Linked DNA regions of Prosthecodimorpha staleyi. The protein of the gene in region 3 binds, or shares a complex with, the protein of the main gene of each other region. Links are inferred from orthologs where the notes say so. Each region holds a gene or a part of one and is shown on either strand. Other genes may lie near its edges.

What was found. Proteins that work in one complex are often made in the same cells at the same time.
Region 1: the proteins of ccmB (region 3) and KL771_RS15555 are in contact, whole or in part, in a solved structure (PDB 8CE8), measured with the Escherichia coli proteins. The link is inferred for Prosthecodimorpha staleyi from one-to-one orthologs.
Region 2: the proteins of ccmB (region 3) and ccmE are in contact, whole or in part, in a solved structure (PDB 8CE8), measured with the Escherichia coli proteins. The link is inferred for Prosthecodimorpha staleyi from one-to-one orthologs.

Annotation. Positions count from the first base shown.
Region 1 is NZ_JAHHZF010000007.1:211,387-217,421, forward strand. The notes cover bases 1,526-4,500. They hold KL771_RS15555 (heme ABC transporter permease), read right to left. Parts: upstream 3,393-4,500; coding sequence 2,658-3,392; downstream 1,526-2,657. Other genes in these bases: KL771_RS15540 (NUDIX hydrolase), read right to left, coding at 1,526-1,767; KL771_RS15545 (DsbE family thiol:disulfide interchange protein), read right to left, coding at 1,839-2,441; ccmD (heme exporter protein CcmD), read right to left, coding at 2,438-2,650; KL771_RS15560 (DUF423 domain-containing protein), read left to right, coding at 3,751-4,152; KL771_RS15565 (hypothetical protein), read left to right, coding at 4,385-4,500. Outside these bases: KL771_RS15530 (sulfur globule protein precursor), read left to right, coding at 180-431; KL771_RS15535 (hypothetical protein), read left to right, coding at 736-984; more of KL771_RS15540, read right to left, coding at 1,162-1,525; more of KL771_RS15565, read left to right, coding at 4,501-4,561; KL771_RS15570 (hypothetical protein), read right to left, coding at 4,742-5,074; KL771_RS15575 (hypothetical protein), read left to right, coding at 5,544-5,936. UniProt on the Escherichia coli protein: Required for the export of heme to the periplasm for the biogenesis of c-type cytochromes.
Region 2 is NZ_JAHHZF010000003.1:136,437-142,295, forward strand. What follows is about bases 1,526-4,324. They hold ccmE (cytochrome c maturation protein CcmE), read right to left. Parts: upstream 3,254-4,324; coding sequence 2,798-3,253; downstream 1,526-2,797. Other genes in these bases: KL771_RS06545 (heme lyase CcmF/NrfE family subunit), read right to left, coding at 1,526-2,701; ccmI (c-type cytochrome biogenesis protein CcmI), read right to left, coding at 3,318-4,324. In the rest of the region: KL771_RS06540 (cytochrome c-type biogenesis protein), read right to left, coding at 183-707; more of KL771_RS06545, read right to left, coding at 704-1,525; more of ccmI, read right to left, coding at 4,325-4,517; KL771_RS06560 (hypothetical protein), read right to left, coding at 4,838-5,859. UniProt on the Escherichia coli protein: Heme chaperone required for the biogenesis of c-type cytochromes. Transiently binds heme delivered by CcmC and transfers the heme to apo-cytochromes in a process facilitated by CcmF and CcmH.
Region 3 is NZ_JAHHZF010000004.1:8,646-12,489, forward strand. The notes cover bases 1,081-3,844. They hold ccmB (heme exporter protein CcmB), read right to left. Parts: upstream 2,911-3,844; coding sequence 2,251-2,910; downstream 1,081-2,250. Other genes in these bases: ftsY (signal recognition particle-docking protein FtsY), read left to right, coding at 1,081-1,113; KL771_RS08400 (hypothetical protein), read right to left, coding at 1,127-2,194; ccmA (heme ABC exporter ATP-binding protein CcmA), read right to left, coding at 2,916-3,560. Also shown: more of ftsY, read left to right, coding at 4-1,080. UniProt on the Escherichia coli protein: Required for the export of heme to the periplasm for the biogenesis of c-type cytochromes.

The DNA of each region.
Region 1 (6,035 bases), on a different replicon or contig from region 3:
CTGCGATTCGCCGCCGGGACCGCGATCGCCACGCCCCCTCAGGGCTCACGGCGTCGTGATCCGCCGCCACGAAAATGTACGGATTCTAAACGGGGGTCTCACGGGTGGTTCAAGGGCCGGAAGGCAATCTCGCGTCATCAGGGATCGAGAGACGATCCACCGAAACGGGAGAAACGAACATGCTGCGCAAGACCCTCATGGCCCTCGCCGCCACCGCCGCCCTCGCCACCGGCACCGTCGCCGCCACCTCCGCCGCCGAGGCGAAGGTCGTCATCAAGGTCGGCGGTGGTGGCTACTACGGCGGCGGCTATTACGGCGGCTACTACGGCCCGGCCTACGGCGGCTACTATGGCGGCGGCTGCGTCAGCAAGCCGAAGCTGGTCTACACCCCCTGGGGCCCGGTCTGGAAGAACAAGACCGTCTGCTGGTAATCCGCAAGCCCGGTCCGCCCGATACCGATCCGGCCGGCCGAATGGCCGCCGGTTCGGAGTCGGGCCCGACAGGCGACAAGACATACGTACGATCAACATTCGCAATTTCACTTGTATTCATTCGAAAGGCCATGATTCTGTCTCAATTTATGCAATCCGGTAACCCGATATGGGTCAATCACCATGAAATGAACGCCAGATGAACGATGCCATCAGGGCAAATTCAGGCGACTGCACTATTCTCCCCGTCATTAAATGCGTGATCGGACCTTGAGCCGATCGCCATGGCGAAGGGAGCAAACTGATGAAGAAGCTTGTACTCGGCCTTGCCGCTGCTGCCGGCCTTGCACTCGTGGCCGTCCCGGCCACGACCTCCACGGCTGAAGCCGGCTGGAAGCATCACCACAAGTGGCATGGCCATCACGGCCATTGGCACGGCGGCAAGGTCGTCGTCCGTCCGTGGGGCTATCCGGCCTATTACGGCTACTACGGCTGCCGCTGGAAGGTGAAGTATCGCGGCCATCACGCCTACAAGGTCAAGGTCTGCTACTGATCGCAGGCCTTCAGCCTCGCTGGTCCGGCCAGGCACATCAGCCCCCCGCCTTCCGGCCACGAGACCCCGCCGCCCCAAGCGGCGGGGTTTTCTGTCGCCGGCGGGACGAATGGCCGATTTCGAGCAGCTCGGTGATCTCCGGCTTCGCGCCTGCCGTCCGTCGAAGGGTCTGCCCGATCAGGCCGGCTCGGGTGGTTGCGCGGTGCCGAAGCCGGCTGGCCGGCCGCGGAAGCGCTCGCCGGTTTCGCCGGCGGGATTGACGAAGGGCGCCGGCGCCGTGCCGGCCTGCACCGCATGCTCGTGTTCGAGCGCCCATTCCACCGACGGAAAGGCCAGTTCCGTCCAGGGCAGTTCGTCCGGCTCGAACAGGCGCACCTCCAGGCTTTCCGGGCCGGCCGCGAAGGAACCGGCCAGTTCGGCCCGATAGATCAATTGCACCTGACTGATCCGCGGCACGGAATAGACCGCCAGCAGGGCATGCAGCCGGATTTCGGCGCCGGCCTCCTCGAAGGCTTCCCGGCGTGCGCCGTCCTCCGGCGTCTCGCCGAGTTCCAGATAGCCCGCCGGCAGCGTCCAGTAGCCGCGCCGCGGCTCGATCGCCCGCCGGCAGAGCAGGATGGCGGAGCCGGCACGCACCACGCTGCCGACGACCAGCTTCGGATTCTCGTAGGCGACGAAGCCGCAATCGCGGCAGACATTGCGCTCGACCGTATCGCCGTCCGGGACGCTTCGCTGGAAACGCGACGCCGCTGCGGCTCCGGTCTCGAAATCCTCCACCGCCATGGTGCCTCCTCCCGGTCCGCCGATCCGGCGCGATTGGCTCCGACCGCTCGATCGTTGCGGCGGCGGGACGCTCAGCGACGGGCGACCGCCTTCTGGATCTCGGGTTCGAGCTTCGCGGCGTAGCCCTCGGGGCTGAGCGGACCGATGAACTTGTAGGCGATCCGTCCGTCGGCGGCCACCAGGAAGGTTTCCGGCACCCCGTAGACGCCCCAGTCGATCGCCGCCCGGCCCTTCTGGTCCGTGCCGACGGCCGCGAAGGGATTGCCGAGCTGGCCGAGGAAGCGCAGCGCGTTCTCCGGCTCGTCCTTGTAGTTGATGCCGACCAGGCGGACGCGGGGGTCCTTGGCGATCGTGTTCAGGATCGGATGCTCCTGCCGGCACGGCACGCACCAGGAGGCCCAGACGTTGACGATGGTGACCCGGCCCTTGAGGTCGGCGCTGGTCAGGCCCGGCACGGCGGCCCCGCCGCGGGAAAGTCCTGCCAGCGGCGCCAGCGTGAAGTCCGGCACCGGCTTGTCGATCAGCACGGACGGAATTTCCGAGGCGTCGCGCGGCTTCAGCACCAGGAAATAGGCGAACAGACCGGCCATGGCGGCGAAGACGAGCAGCGGCAGGGCCACCAGCCAGGGGCGGCGGGAGGGTGCCGGCGGGTCGGGTTGAAGCTCGGTCGTCATTCCGCCTCCGCGGGCGTAGCCGCCGCTGCGGGTGTGACCGCCTTGGCCGCATCGGAGCGCCGGCGCAGGCCGCGCGCCTCCAGATCCTTCAGGGTCCGACGCTGGGCCGCGAGGTCGGCCCGAATCCAGACGATGAGCCCGAGCACCACCACGGCCGTGACCAGATAGGCGGCGACGATGAAGCCCCAATGGGGACCGAGACCTGCCATGACCGGACTACCCCGCCACCGCCGAGGCCTGCAGCATCCGCAGCGTGCGGATGCGGCGGCGCAGGATCTCGTTGCGCATGGCCATCAGATGTAGCGTCACGAACAGCACCGTGAAGCCGAGCGCGGTGACGAGCAGCGGCCAGAGCATCGAGCCGTGGATGGTCGGTCCGCCGAGCCGGAACACCGAGGCGGGCTGGTGCAGGGTGTTCCACCAGTCGACCGAGAACTTGATGATCGGAATGTTGACGATCCCGACCAGGGTCAGCACCGCGGCTGCCCGGCCGGCCTTGATCGGATCCTCCAGCGTCTGCCAGAGCGCGATCAGGCCGAGATACATAATGAACAGGACCAGGACCGAGGTCAGCCGGGCATCCCATTCCCACCAGGTGCCCCACATCGGCTTGCCCCAGAGCGAACCGGTGACCAGGCAGACGAAGGTGAAAGCGGCGCCGACCGGGGCGGCGGCCTTGGCGGAGACGTCGGCGAGCGGATGGCGCCAGATCAGCGTGCCGAGCGAAGAGGCGGCCATGATCGAATAGCCGAACATCGACAGCCAGGCGGCCGGCACATGGATGAACATGATCTTGACCGTCGCGCCCTGCTGGTAGTCGTCCGGCGCTATGCCGAAGACGAGGCCGAGGCCGACGACGATCAGCAGCGCGGCCAATCCGGCGAGCCAGGGCAGGAACTTTTCCACCAGACCCAGGAAGCGGGTCGGGTTGGCATAGTCGATCAGGGCCATCTTGCCTCCGGCGGGGCGCGGTCTGCAGGTGCCGCATTCCGGGCGCCATCCCCCGCCCCCAGGGCGCGGCAGACGGCGAGGGGACACTAGAGCGGCGGTCCGGCTTGTTCAATGACCGAGGTTGCAGCGTCGCGCCCCGCTTTCGATCAAGTTTCGATCAGGGAACGGGTCCGGATCACTGCGTATGCGTCTTCATCCGGATGGGGACGCCGGTCTCCGTCAGCGGAGCCGGCCTGGCGCGCGGTGCCCCTCCGCCGGTGCCTCCAGGCCGCCGCCTCCGGGTCGGCGTCTCCAGGCCGACGCTTGCGGCGACCGGACGGCCGGGCCACAGTCCGGCGCCCCTTCGGAGACCTCCGCCATGCCGCCGATCGCCCGCCTGCATCTCCTCCTCGCCGGACTGCTCGGGGCCACGGGCGTGGCCCTGGCGGCCGCGGCGAGCCATCTCGCCGCACGCACCCTGGCGGGCGGCGATGCCGCCGCCGGTGCAGGGCTCGGTCCGGCAAGCCTTCTGCTGGTCGCCCATGGGGCGGGACTGGCGGCTCTCGCCGCGCTCGGCATGGCAGTCCGGTCGCGCATGATCGGGCTGGCCGGCATCGTGCTTGCCGCCGGCAGCCTGCTCTTTGCCGGCGATCTGGCGCTGCGTGCGTTCCAGGGCGCCCGTCTCTTCGCCAATGCCGCGCCGATCGGCGGCTCGACCATGATCGCCGGGTGGCTGCTGGTCGCCTTGGGGGCACTGCTGGCCCGGCGTCCGGCGGCCTGACCGGCCTTCTCAGGTCGGCGAAACCGGCGCGCCGATCCCGGCGATCTCGCCGCGTCCGGGCGCCCGGGCTCGTGCGGCTGGTTGCGGAACCGGATGGCTTACCACACGTTATGACTTGGACTTGGCGGCCATCATGCCGCCGACGGCGGCTCTGCGGGCACGCCGGAACCATCACAGGCTGGCGCGCCGCCGGGGAAGCCCCGTCCGGCATGGGCGCCCAAGGGATCGAGCCATGCGTCTGGGATTCTTCTTCTTCCTTCTGTCCGTGGCGATCGGCTACGACGCCATCGTCTATGACGGCGGCTATACCAAGGAGGCGTGGCGGCATGTCCGCGAGGCCGGCACCCAGATTTCCAAGCAGATCGACCGCACCCTCGATCGCCCGCCGGCCGAAAAGACCGCGTTGTAAGGCTGGCACGACCGGCCGGATGCCGCCGGGCGGCCGCCAGGGAGGCCGGTCGTGCCGCTCAAGATGACAGGGTGCCGGCTGCGCCGACGCCCGCCGTGCGGAGCATGGCTTGATGGGTGTGTTGGGTTGCTCTCCGAAGCCGTCGAGGTCCTTGAGGGTGGACGGTGTCCTGGTCCGAGATCACTTCGCCTTGGAACCCTGTTCGCGGGCCACCGAAGCCATCTCGGCCAGGAGGTCGTCCAGATTTTCCCGGAGCGTGTCGAGATGGGCGGCGAGGCGGACGCGGAACGCGCGGCCGTCGGGATGGATCGGATCCGATAGGGCCAGGCGCCGTCCGATCACATCGAGGCTGGCGGCGAGATCCTGAAATTCGGCGATGCCGGCATTGCCGAGGGTCCGAGCCGCCTCCGCGAGATCGTCCACGTTGCGCCGCAGGGCGGCCTCGGCCTCGCCGATCGACGCCGTAACCGATGGCGTAATGCCTCCGCCGGTTTCGGGTTTTTCCTGACGCATGCGACACCTCGTCTCACTCGCGGGTCGCTCGGACTATGGGGCGTCGCACCCGGCCGAGACAATGTCAGGTCGTGGCCAGCGTGCTGAAATTGGCGGCACGGCGACGCTTCAGTAAAACGCCGCGCACACCGCAGTCTGTCCCAAATGAGCCTCATTGAGGCCAAGATCATCCGTCAGGTCATGCCCCTGAAGCGGGCGCAGGTCTGATCGGACCTCGCTGTCGGATACTGCAGGGCATGAAACGAGGCCGACGGGCTGCCGCAAGACGATCGGCATCGTCCGGTCTCAACCTTCCGAACGCAAGCAGAATCACCGGAAATTCGATGCGGATGACGGATCATCTGGATCGAAGCCGTCCGGCTCGCGTTTCATATCGGGGTGTCCCTGACGACAGCCCGGCGATCCGACAGCATCGACGACCATCCGTCGGTCCAGATCCGGTGTCCGGGCGAAGGAAATGAGGACAGGCATGAACACACGATTCTTCGTCATGGCCGCGCTGGCGGGCGGCATCGCCCCGGCCGGCCCGGTTGCGGCCGGCGGCCGGCCCGCCAGCTACGACGGCACCTGGGCGGTCAGCCTGGTGACCGAAAGCGGATCCTGCGACCGCAGCTACCGGGCCAAGGTCGCGATCCGCGACGGCCGCGTCCAACCGGCCGGCGGCAACGACGGTGCGGCGATTTCGGGCGGTGTCGGCGGCGATGGCCGCGTCGCGCTGGATATCCGCCAAAGTCTGGCGCGCGCCGATGCCTCGGGCCGGCTCAAGGGGCGGTCGGGTGCCGGTGTCTGGCGGGTCGCCATGATGGGCTGCAGCGGCAAATGGACGGCGTTCCGACAGACCGCCGAAGCGCGCGCCAACTGACCCGCGCGCCGCGCAGGCCTCCTCCGGAACGGAAGGCCTGCGCCGTCTCGTCATCGTTCGTCCGCCGATCGTGTGGCGTACCTCGCGACGCGGGCTCCG
Region 2 (5,859 bases), on a different replicon or contig from region 3:
TCAGGCCGCGGTCCGAAGCATGTGAAGGCCCTTTTAGAGCATGACCGCTTCGATCGGAAAGCCGTCACGCTCGCAAGGTATTGCACGGCCTGCAGCGTAGCGGCGTGCGGCCTGCGCGCCTTGAACCATGTCATGGACCGCCGAATCCCGGCCGTCGCACCGCGTCGCCGGGAGCGTCGCCCTCAGGGCCGATCGCGCAGGATCTCGGCGAGCGCCGCGCGCTCCTCCGCGGTCAGATCGCCGCCGGCCGCTTCCCCGGCGGGCACCCGGCGCCGGCGCAGGGCGCCGACGACCAGCACGCCGGCGCCGATGCCCAGGACCGCGAAGGGCGTCACCCAGAGAAGCGCCGTCTCCCATTCGAAGCGCGGATTGAGCAGCACGAACTGGCCGTAGCGCGCGACCAGGAAGTCCTTGACGGCGGCATTGCTGTCGCCGGCGACCAGACGCTCACGCACCAGCACGCGCAGGTCCTTGGCCAGCGGCGCGTCCGAATCGTCGATCGACTGGTTCTGGCAGACCATGCAGCGCAGATCCGCCGAGATCGCCCGCGCCCGCTTCTCCAGCACCGGATCCTTCAGGATCTCGTCCGGCTGCACGGCCGCCGCCGGAACCACCAGAAGCGCAAGGCCGAGCCAGACCCCGGCAGCAATCCCGGCAACGACACGTCCGGCGCGGCGCCCGGACCGGTCCTTCGGGGCCGGGCTCATTCGGCCGCTCCCGCCGGGACGCGGCCGGCGAGACGCGCAGGCACCGGTGCGCCGACGCGCAGGCGCCGGTCGGACAGCGAGACGAAGCCGCCGAGCGCCATCACGACGCAGCCGTACCAGATGAAATTCACGAAGGGCTTCCAGTAGATGCGCACCGCCATGCCGCCGTCGGTCTGGGCGTCGCCGAGCGAGATGTAGAGGTTCGACGCATAGAGGTCGAACTGGCCGATCGCGGCCTCGGTGGTCGGCATCTGGCGGGCCGGATAGAAGCGCTTGGCCGGCCGCAGCGTCGTCAGGACGACGCCGGCGCGCGACACGGCGAAGACCCCGGCCTGTTCCTGGAAGTTCGGTCCCTTGCGCGGCGCCGAGCCCTGGTACTGGACCGTCATGCCGGCGACCTCGACGGTGTCGTTCGGCTTCATGATCAGGATGTGCTCGGTCTTCCAGGCGCTCTCGGCGACGATGCCGACGACCGACAGGCCGACGCCGATATGGGCGATGGTCATGCCCCAGGCCGAACGCGGCAGGCCGCGGGCGCGCCGCAGGCTGGTCCCGAGCGGTTCGGCGAAGAGCCGGATGCGGAAGGCGAATTCGGCCAGCGCCCCGATCACCAGCCAGGCCGCAAGGCCGAAGCCGAGCGCCGCGAGGACCGGGGAGGCGCCGCGGCTGATCCAGCCGGTGATCGCCGCCACCACCAGCGCGACCACGAGCGCCACGGACAGCCGCTCGGCGACCGCACCGAGATCGCCGCGCTTCCAGGCCAGGAAGGGTCCGATCGGCACGACCAGCAGGAGCGGCACCACGATGATGCCGAAGACGACGTTGAAGAAGGGCGCGCCGACCGAGATCTTGTCCCCGGTGACGGCTTCGAGCACCAGCGGATAGAGCGTGCCGACGAACACGGCGAGGCAGGAGACGGTCAGGAACAGGTTGTTGAAGACCAGCGCGCCCTCCCGGCTGATCGGCGCGAAGATGCCGCCCTGCGTCAGCGTCGAGCCGCGCCAGGCGAACAGCGCCAGCGAGCCGCCGATGAACAGGGTCAGGATCAACAGGATGAAGACGCCGCGGGCAGGATCGGTCGCGAAAGCATGCACCGAGGTCAAGACGCCGGAGCGGACCAGGAAGGTGCCGAGCAGCGACAGCGAGAAGGTCAGGATCGCAAGCAGGATGGTCCAGACCTTCAGCGCGTTGCGCTTCTCCATCACGATCGCCGAATGCAGCAGGGCCGTCCCCGACAGCCAGGGCATGAAGGACGCGTTCTCGACCGGATCCCAGAACCACCAGCCGCCCCAGCCGAGCTCGTAATAGGCCCAGTAGGAGCCCATCGCGATGCCGAGCGTCAGAAAGACCCAGGCGGCCAGCGTCCAGGGCCGCACCCAGCGCGCCCAGGCGGCGTCGATGCGGCCGTCGATCAGCGCGGCGACCGCGAAGGCGAAGGAGATCGAGAAGCCGACATAGCCGAGATAGAGCAGCGGCGGATGGATCGCGAGGCCCCAGTCCTGCAGGATCGGATTGAGGTCGCGGCCCTCCATCGGGGCGGGCGACAGGCGCTGGAACGGGTTCGATGTGGCCAGGATGAACAGCAGGAAGGCGGCTGCGATCCAGGCCTGCACGCCGAGCGCGTTGGCCTTCAGCGTCTCGGGCAGATTGCGCCCGAAGGCGGCGACCAGCGCGCCGAACAGGGCTAGGATCAGCACCCAGAGCAGCATCGAGCCTTCGTGGTTGCCCCACACGCCGCTGATCTTGAACTGCAGCGGCTTGGCCGAATGGGAGTTCTCGAAGACGTTGGCGACCGAGAAGTCGGAGACGACCGCGGCCCAGGTCAGCGCGCCGAAGGCGATCGCGACGAACAGGAACTGCGCCAGCGCGGCCGGGCCGGCCACCGCCATCAGCTGCGCGTCGCGCGTCCGGGCGCCCCAGACCGGCAGGATCGATTGGACCAGCGCCAGCGCGAAGGCCAGCACCAGGGCGTAGTGTCCGATCTCGACGATCATCGCATCCGTCCGTTCTCTTCGCCCGTCCGCCGTCCCTGCCGAACCGGCAAGGCCGCGGCATTTCCCTTGCGTGCCGGCCCCGGCCGGCGATGCCGATCACTTCGGCGCGTCAGCACCCTTGTCGCCCTGCCAGTGGCCCTGCGCCTTGAGGCTGTCGGCCACTTCCTTGGGCATGTAGTTCTCGTCGTGCTTGGCGAGCACATGGTCGGCGCGGAAACTGCCCTCGCCGGTCATGCGGCCCTCGGCCACCACGCCCTGCCCCTCGCGGAACAGGTCCGGCAGAATGCCCGTATAGGTGACCGGAATCGAGACCGCCTTGTCGGTGATCTCGAAGCGCACGGTCGTCCCCTCCCCGCGCACCACCGATCCCTCCTTGACCAGGCCGCCCAGCCGGATCCGCTGCTCGGGCGGCAGGCGCTTGGCCATCACGTCGGAGGGCGAGTTGAAGAAGGCGACCGAGTCGGACAAAGCCCAGAAGATCAGTCCTGCCGCAAGGGCGAGGACGGCTCCGGCGGTTCCGATCATGGTCAGGCGGCGCTGCTTGCGGGTCATGCTCCCCTCGGGGCTGTCGGCCGGACGGCGTCCGGCGGTGAATTGGAGCGTCGCAGCCGAAGGACTAGAGCGCCAGCCCCAATCCCTTGGAAAGATCGTCGATGCGGGCGAGGTCGTCGGCACTGGACTTGACCGCCTCGCGCGCCTTGAGGGCGGCGGCGCGCGCCTCGTCCTTGCGACCGAGCACGGCCAGCGAGCGGATCAGGCGCGACCATTCGTCGACACTGCCGCCGCCCTGGTCGAGCCGTTCGGACAGTCGCGCGACCATGCCCTCGATCATGCGGGTGCGGTCTTCGGGCGCCATGCCGGCAGCCGCCGCCATGTCCTCGGCGCTCGGCCCCGGCGCGGCGACGGCCTTGTCGGTCGACGCGGTGCCAGCCTGGCCGGACGGGGCCGGCTGGCCGCCAGGGGCCGGCTGCCCTGACGGGGGGCGTCCGGCGGCAATCTCGGCGGCGGCGAGTTCGCGCCGGGCGGTCGGCAGCCAGGGTGCGTCGGCCCCGGCGCCGGCGATCATCGTCTGCCATGCCGCCACCGCCTCTGCGTGGCGGCCCTCCTGGGTCAGGGCGAGGTTCAGATACATCCGCGCGGCGACGAGACCGGGTTCGGGCGCCAATGCGGCCTCGAAGGCCGCCCGCGCCTCCGCCGTGACGATGCCGCCGGCGACCACCGTCAGCGCCTCGCCGAGCCCGGACTGGCGCCGCGGCGAGGCGCCGAGCGTGCGGATGGCGTTGCGGAAGGCCTGGGCCGCATCGGCGGGCCGGTTGAGACGCAGATAGACCGGGGCGAGCACTTCCCAGCCGCGTCCGTCCTCGGGATTCTGCATCAGGTGGGATTCGACCCGGGCGACCAGATTGTCGATGTCGGCCTGCTCGGGCCGCGCCGCCAGGCGTTCGGACAAGGGCTGGTCGGGCAGATCCGGGGCGCCGGTCGACAGATAGACGCCGAGCGCCACCGCCGGCAGGCCGACCGCTGCCACGATCGCGCCGATCCGGCCGCGCCGGCCCGATCCCCCGCCCGCCTCGGCCGCCGCGCCGCGGGCGGCCTTCAGGATGCGGCGGGAGATTTCCGTGCGGCCCGCCTCGGCCTCGCGGATGCCGATCACGCCGCGCTCGAGATCGCGGTCGATCTCGGCCAGTTGGTCCTTGTAGACGGCGAGGTCGCGGTCGGCCGCCGACAGGTTCGTCTGGCGGGCGCGGGCCATCGGCCCCAGTACCGCCAGGGCGGCGATCGCGGTCATTGCCGCCAGGATGATCCAGAGCATCATGTCGTCCGGCCGTCCGCCTTTCGGAACCGTCGCGCTGAGGGCGCATCGGGCTCCCATGGGTTCGGCGCAGAACCTTGCGGCCGGACGGACCGTCCCGCCGGGTCCTGCGCTGATGCGACGCCGGGGCGGCATGACCGGCCCCTCCGGTCTCCTCCCCTCGCATTCCCGTCTCAGGTATCGTCGGAAACGCGGCGCTGCAATGGCCGAACTCCTACACGAGACCGGCTGACGCAGGTTTGACGGCGGTCAAATCGGCGTCAGGACGCGGCCGCGTGACGGCAGGCCCGATTTGCCGGCAGGATGCATCCGCAGGCGGCCCGTCAGCCGAAGCGCGTCGCGGCCTTGGCGACGCCCTGCTCGCGCGACTTGCGCAGCACGGCCGCATAGTCCTCCCCGAAGACCAGGCCGTTGAGCTTGACCGCCCCGTCCACGGCGGCGATCAGCGCGGCGCGGTCGACCGCCTGATTGGACTTCAGGTCGGCGAAGAGCTTGCCGTTCAGGACTTCGAGCGTCTGTTCGACCTGCTTGCGCGTGCGCACGATCAGGTCGTTGAGCGCGAGATTGTCGGAGGCCAGCCGCGCCTCGCCGAGCAGCCGCACCGCGAATTCGGCATCCTCGTAGGTCGAGACATCGAAGCCGCCACCGAACGATCCGGCCAGCGATTCGACCCGGAGCGCGCGCCGGATCAGGCCGGGGGCCGCCTCGATTTCCTTGCCGATCAGTTCCGACATGTCGCGCCGGGCCGCACCGATGCGCTTGAACCAGTGCGGCACGGTCTCGATCTCGAAGGCGAATTGCAGATTGCGCAGCACCTCGTGGAAGTCGCGCAGCGCCCCGCCGACCTTCATGCGCTCGCGCCGGTCGGCGATCCTGCCGCGCACCAGCGTCACCTGGCGCTCGGTTTCCGACAGGGCGATGTCGATCATGCGCGCATAGCGGCTGCCGGCCAGAAGCCGCGCATCCTGGGTGGCCGCCAGACGAAGTGCCAGCGGGCCGAGCAGCCAGGGGGCGGTGACGCGCGACAGGATCGCGGCACCGACGAAGGCCGCGTCGATCTGGACCTGCTCGACCGCGGTGCGCACGACGGCGACCAGTTGCGCGGAATCGCTCGCCTCGGCGAGCCCGATGGATTTCGGCAGCTGCGCCGACAGGGTCAGGAACTGGCCGTCGCGCTGCAGGACATAGATCACGTCGCGCAATTCGCGGGCGACCGTCTCGCCGCCGAGATGCACGGTCAGTTTCTGCCAGCCCTTGGGATCGGCTTCCGTTTCGCGCAGGCGGGTCAGCACCAGCGGCACCGCGGCCTTGCGGAATCGGCGGGCAACCGGACCGGCATCGGCCG
Region 3 (3,844 bases):
ACCATGAGTGACGACAAGGCGAAGCCCGGCTTCTGGAAGCGCATGTTCGGCGGCGGCCCCGAGCCGGTGGCGGCCCCGACCGCGCCGATCGAACCCGCCCCCACGGAAGCGGCGCCGGTCCCCGTTGCGATCGAGCAAGCATCCGCCCCCTCCCCCGCGGCCCCGGAGCCGGCGGCCGTTGCCGACGGGCCGAAGCCGTCCTGGTGGTCGAAGCTCAAATCGGGGCTGGCGCGCACCTCGTCGTCGCTGACCACCGGCATCACGGCGATCTTCACCAAGCGCAAGCTCGATGCGGCCACGCTCGAAGAGCTCGAGGACGTGCTGATCCAGGCCGATCTCGGCCTCGATACGGCGATGCGGATCACCGAGACCCTGCGCCGGGACCGCTTCGACAAGGAGATCTCCGACGAGGAGGTCCGTGCGGTGCTGGCCGCCGAGGTCGAGAAGGTGCTGGCGCCGCATGCGGTGCCGCTGACCATCGACCCGGCGAAGAAACCGCATGTCGTGCTGGTCGTCGGCGTCAACGGCACCGGCAAGACGACCACGATCGGCAAGCTGTCCGCGGAGCTGACCCGCGCCGGCCGGTCCGTGATCCTCTGCGCCGGCGATACGTTCCGCGCGGCGGCAATCGACCAGCTGCGCATCTGGGGCGGCCGCGTCGGTGCGCCCGTGATCGCCCGCGAGCCCGGGGCGGATGCGGCCGGCCTCGCCTTCGATGCCTTGAAGCAGGCCCGCGACGAGGGCCGCGATGTCCTGATCATCGACACCGCCGGTCGCCTGCAAAACAAGGCCGAGCTGATGGCCGAGTTGGAGAAGATCGTCCGCGTCCTCAAGAAGCAGGACCCGGAGGCGCCGCATTCGGTGCTGCTGACCCTCGACGCGACCACGGGCCAGAATGCGCTCAATCAGGTCGAGATCTTCGGCCGGGTGGCGGGCGTCACCGGCTTGGTCATGACCAAGCTGGACGGGACCGCCCGCGGCGGCATCCTGGTCGCCATCGCGGCGAAGTTCAAACTGCCGATCCACTATATCGGCGTCGGCGAGGGCATCGACGATTTGGAACCCTTCGACGCCGCCGATTTCGCCAAGGCGATCGCCGGGCTCGAGCGCTGACCGGCGCCACCAGTCAGCGGGTTTTGGCCGACGCCTCTGCCCGCTTCAGTTGACGATACGACTTGCGCACATGGGCCGCCAATTGGCGCTCGATCTCAAGCCGCCCATGATCGGCGGCGAGACGCGCCACCCGATCCGCGTTGGACGTTCCGGCAAGCTGCATCCATCGATCGAGATGCGGCTCCAGTCGGTAGCGATCGAGAAAATCCTCGTCGGTGGTCGCCGCGAAGCGAACGCCGTCGGCATAGCGGCTCATAATCTCCTCGACCACCGCGTCCGGCGTCAGGCGCCGCTCCGTGCAGCGCCCCGAGAAATTGTACCGGGCCGCCCGGTCCCGGTTCTCAGGCGTCAGGTAGCCGGGGCCGCCGAAATGGTCGTAGACATAGACCGGCGTATGGGCGATCAGCCCATACGGAATGGTCTTGCCGATCGAGACGACCAGATCGGCCCCATGAATGTCGGCGGGCTCCACCATCCGCACCATGTCGCCGAAGCGGCCGAGATGGGTCAGGTCCGACACGCGGCCGAGGCGCGCCAGCATCGCCAGAAGGTCCGGGTCGCGATGGTTGGAGACGCAGAGGATGCGGCGCGGCCGATCGGGCCGGGGCCGCGGCGGCGCGGCGAAGGCCGCGGGAGCGGCGTTGTAGAAGACAGCGATCGGATGCCGGACGCCGGTCTCCCGCAGGCGCTCCGCGGTCAAGTCCGAATTGGCCAGCGACAGGTCGCCCAACGCGGCATCGAAAGCCCAGCCGCCGCTTTCCATGAAGCTGTGTCGCGACAGCCGCCCGAACAGGATGGCGGTGCGCGCCGTGGTCTCCGACCCGATCCGGTAGTCGAACAGTCCCGCCACCTGATGCTGAAAATAGACGAGGTCGAAGGCCAGCGGATCGGTCCGCTCGGGACGGGTCTCGATCGCGAGCCCAAGTTGCGCGCGGAACAGGCCGGCCATCGGATCGTCGGCGTGGTTGGCGAAGACCGTCACATCCGCGCCAGACCGGCGGAAATGGCGCGTGAACTCGAAGGCGACCATTTCGGAGCCGGCGATATCGGCGAGATGGTTCGTGCCGATCAGAACCTTCACGACGCTGCTCCGCCTCGACGGGGTTGCGGCAGAAAGGACGGTACCGACGGCATCGGTCAGTCGCTCGTGAACCGCAGCGCCGCGGCGGCGGCGATCGGGCCGATCACGGCGGAAAACAGCGTCAGCGCCGAGAGAAGCAGGAACGGCGTCAGGAACGGGGCCGGCTGCAGGACGGGTGCGTTGGCGGCGGCGACGCCGAAGATCAGGATCGGCACCGTCAGCGGCAGGACCAGGATGGCGAGCAGTAGCCCGCCGCGGCGCAGCGTCACCGTCAGCCCCGCCCCGATCGCCCCGATGAAGGTCAGCGCCGGCGTGCCGACCGCAAGCGTCAGCATGGTCGAGCCGATCGCGATCGGCTCCATGTTCATGAACACCGCCAGGAGCGGCGAGATCAACACCAGCGGCAGGCCGGTGGCGACCCAATGGGCGGCGCATTTGATCAGCACGACCAGTTCCAGCGGCTCCTCGCCCATCAGGATCAGGTCGAGCGTACCGTCGTCGCGGTCGGCCTGGAACAGCCGGTCGAGCGAGAGCAGGGTTGCCAGCAGGGCGCCGATCCACAGGATGGCCGGGCCGATCCGGGCGAGCAGGTTCAGGTCCGGCCCGACCCCGAACGGGTAGACGGTGACGACGATCAGGAAGAACAGCGCGCCCATCAGGGCGCCACCGCCGACCCGGGTGGCGAGCCGCAGCTCGCGGATGAACAGCGCACCGATCGGGCTCATCCGGCGATCTCCTCGGCCATGCCGGCCGGCGCCAGGACGAGCGACCGGACGGCGGAGAACAGCAGCGGCTGGTGGGTGGCGGCGACGACGATGCCGCCGGCCTGCTGATGGCCGGCAACGATCGCCGTGAAGCGGGCTTCGGAGGCGGCGTCGAGCGCCGAGGTCGGCTCGTCGAGCAGCCAGATCGGGCGGTTCGAGACCAGGAGCCGAGCGAGCGACAGCCGCCGGCGCTGACCGGCGGAGAGATAGGCGGCGGGCAGGCCGGCCAGATGGCCAATCCCGACCGCCTCCAGCGCCGCATCCGCGCTCGCCGCCCGCCGGCCGAAGAAGCCGCGCCAGAAGCCGAGATTTTCCTCGACCGTCAAGGCCGGCTTGAGGGCATCGGCATGACCGAAATAATGCGCCTGCTGGGCGATCGAAAGGTCCGCATCGCCCCCCTCCAGCGCGATCCTGCCCTCGCTCGCCGCGACCAGGCCGGCGATCACCCGCAAAAGCGTCGACTTGCCGGCGCCGTTTGGGCCGGTGACGACGAGCGCCTCACCGCCCGAAACGGAAAAGGCGAGATCGTGGAAGACGAGCCGCCCGCCGCGCTGGCAGGCAAGCCCTCGCGCATCGAGCCGAAGTGGCGGAAAGGCAGGCATTTCGGCTGATTCCGATCCGGTTGGAGCGCCACCCGCTGCGCCGCACAAAAAAGCTGCAGCCCGTTGACCCACGCGACTCTCGTCTGACTGGCCTCGTCTTACGAAATTGGCTACAAGGCGCGCAACCCGCGGCGACTGGCCGCGGGCTCCGGGTTTTTCCCGAGACGGTCCGTCGCGGCCGCCGGTGTCCTCGCAGGATACCGCAGGTGCATCGCAAAACGCCGGCAGGCGCACCGCGACGACAAGCCCGACCAGGGGTCCCCGTCTCCAGCCGTGAAGGAAGG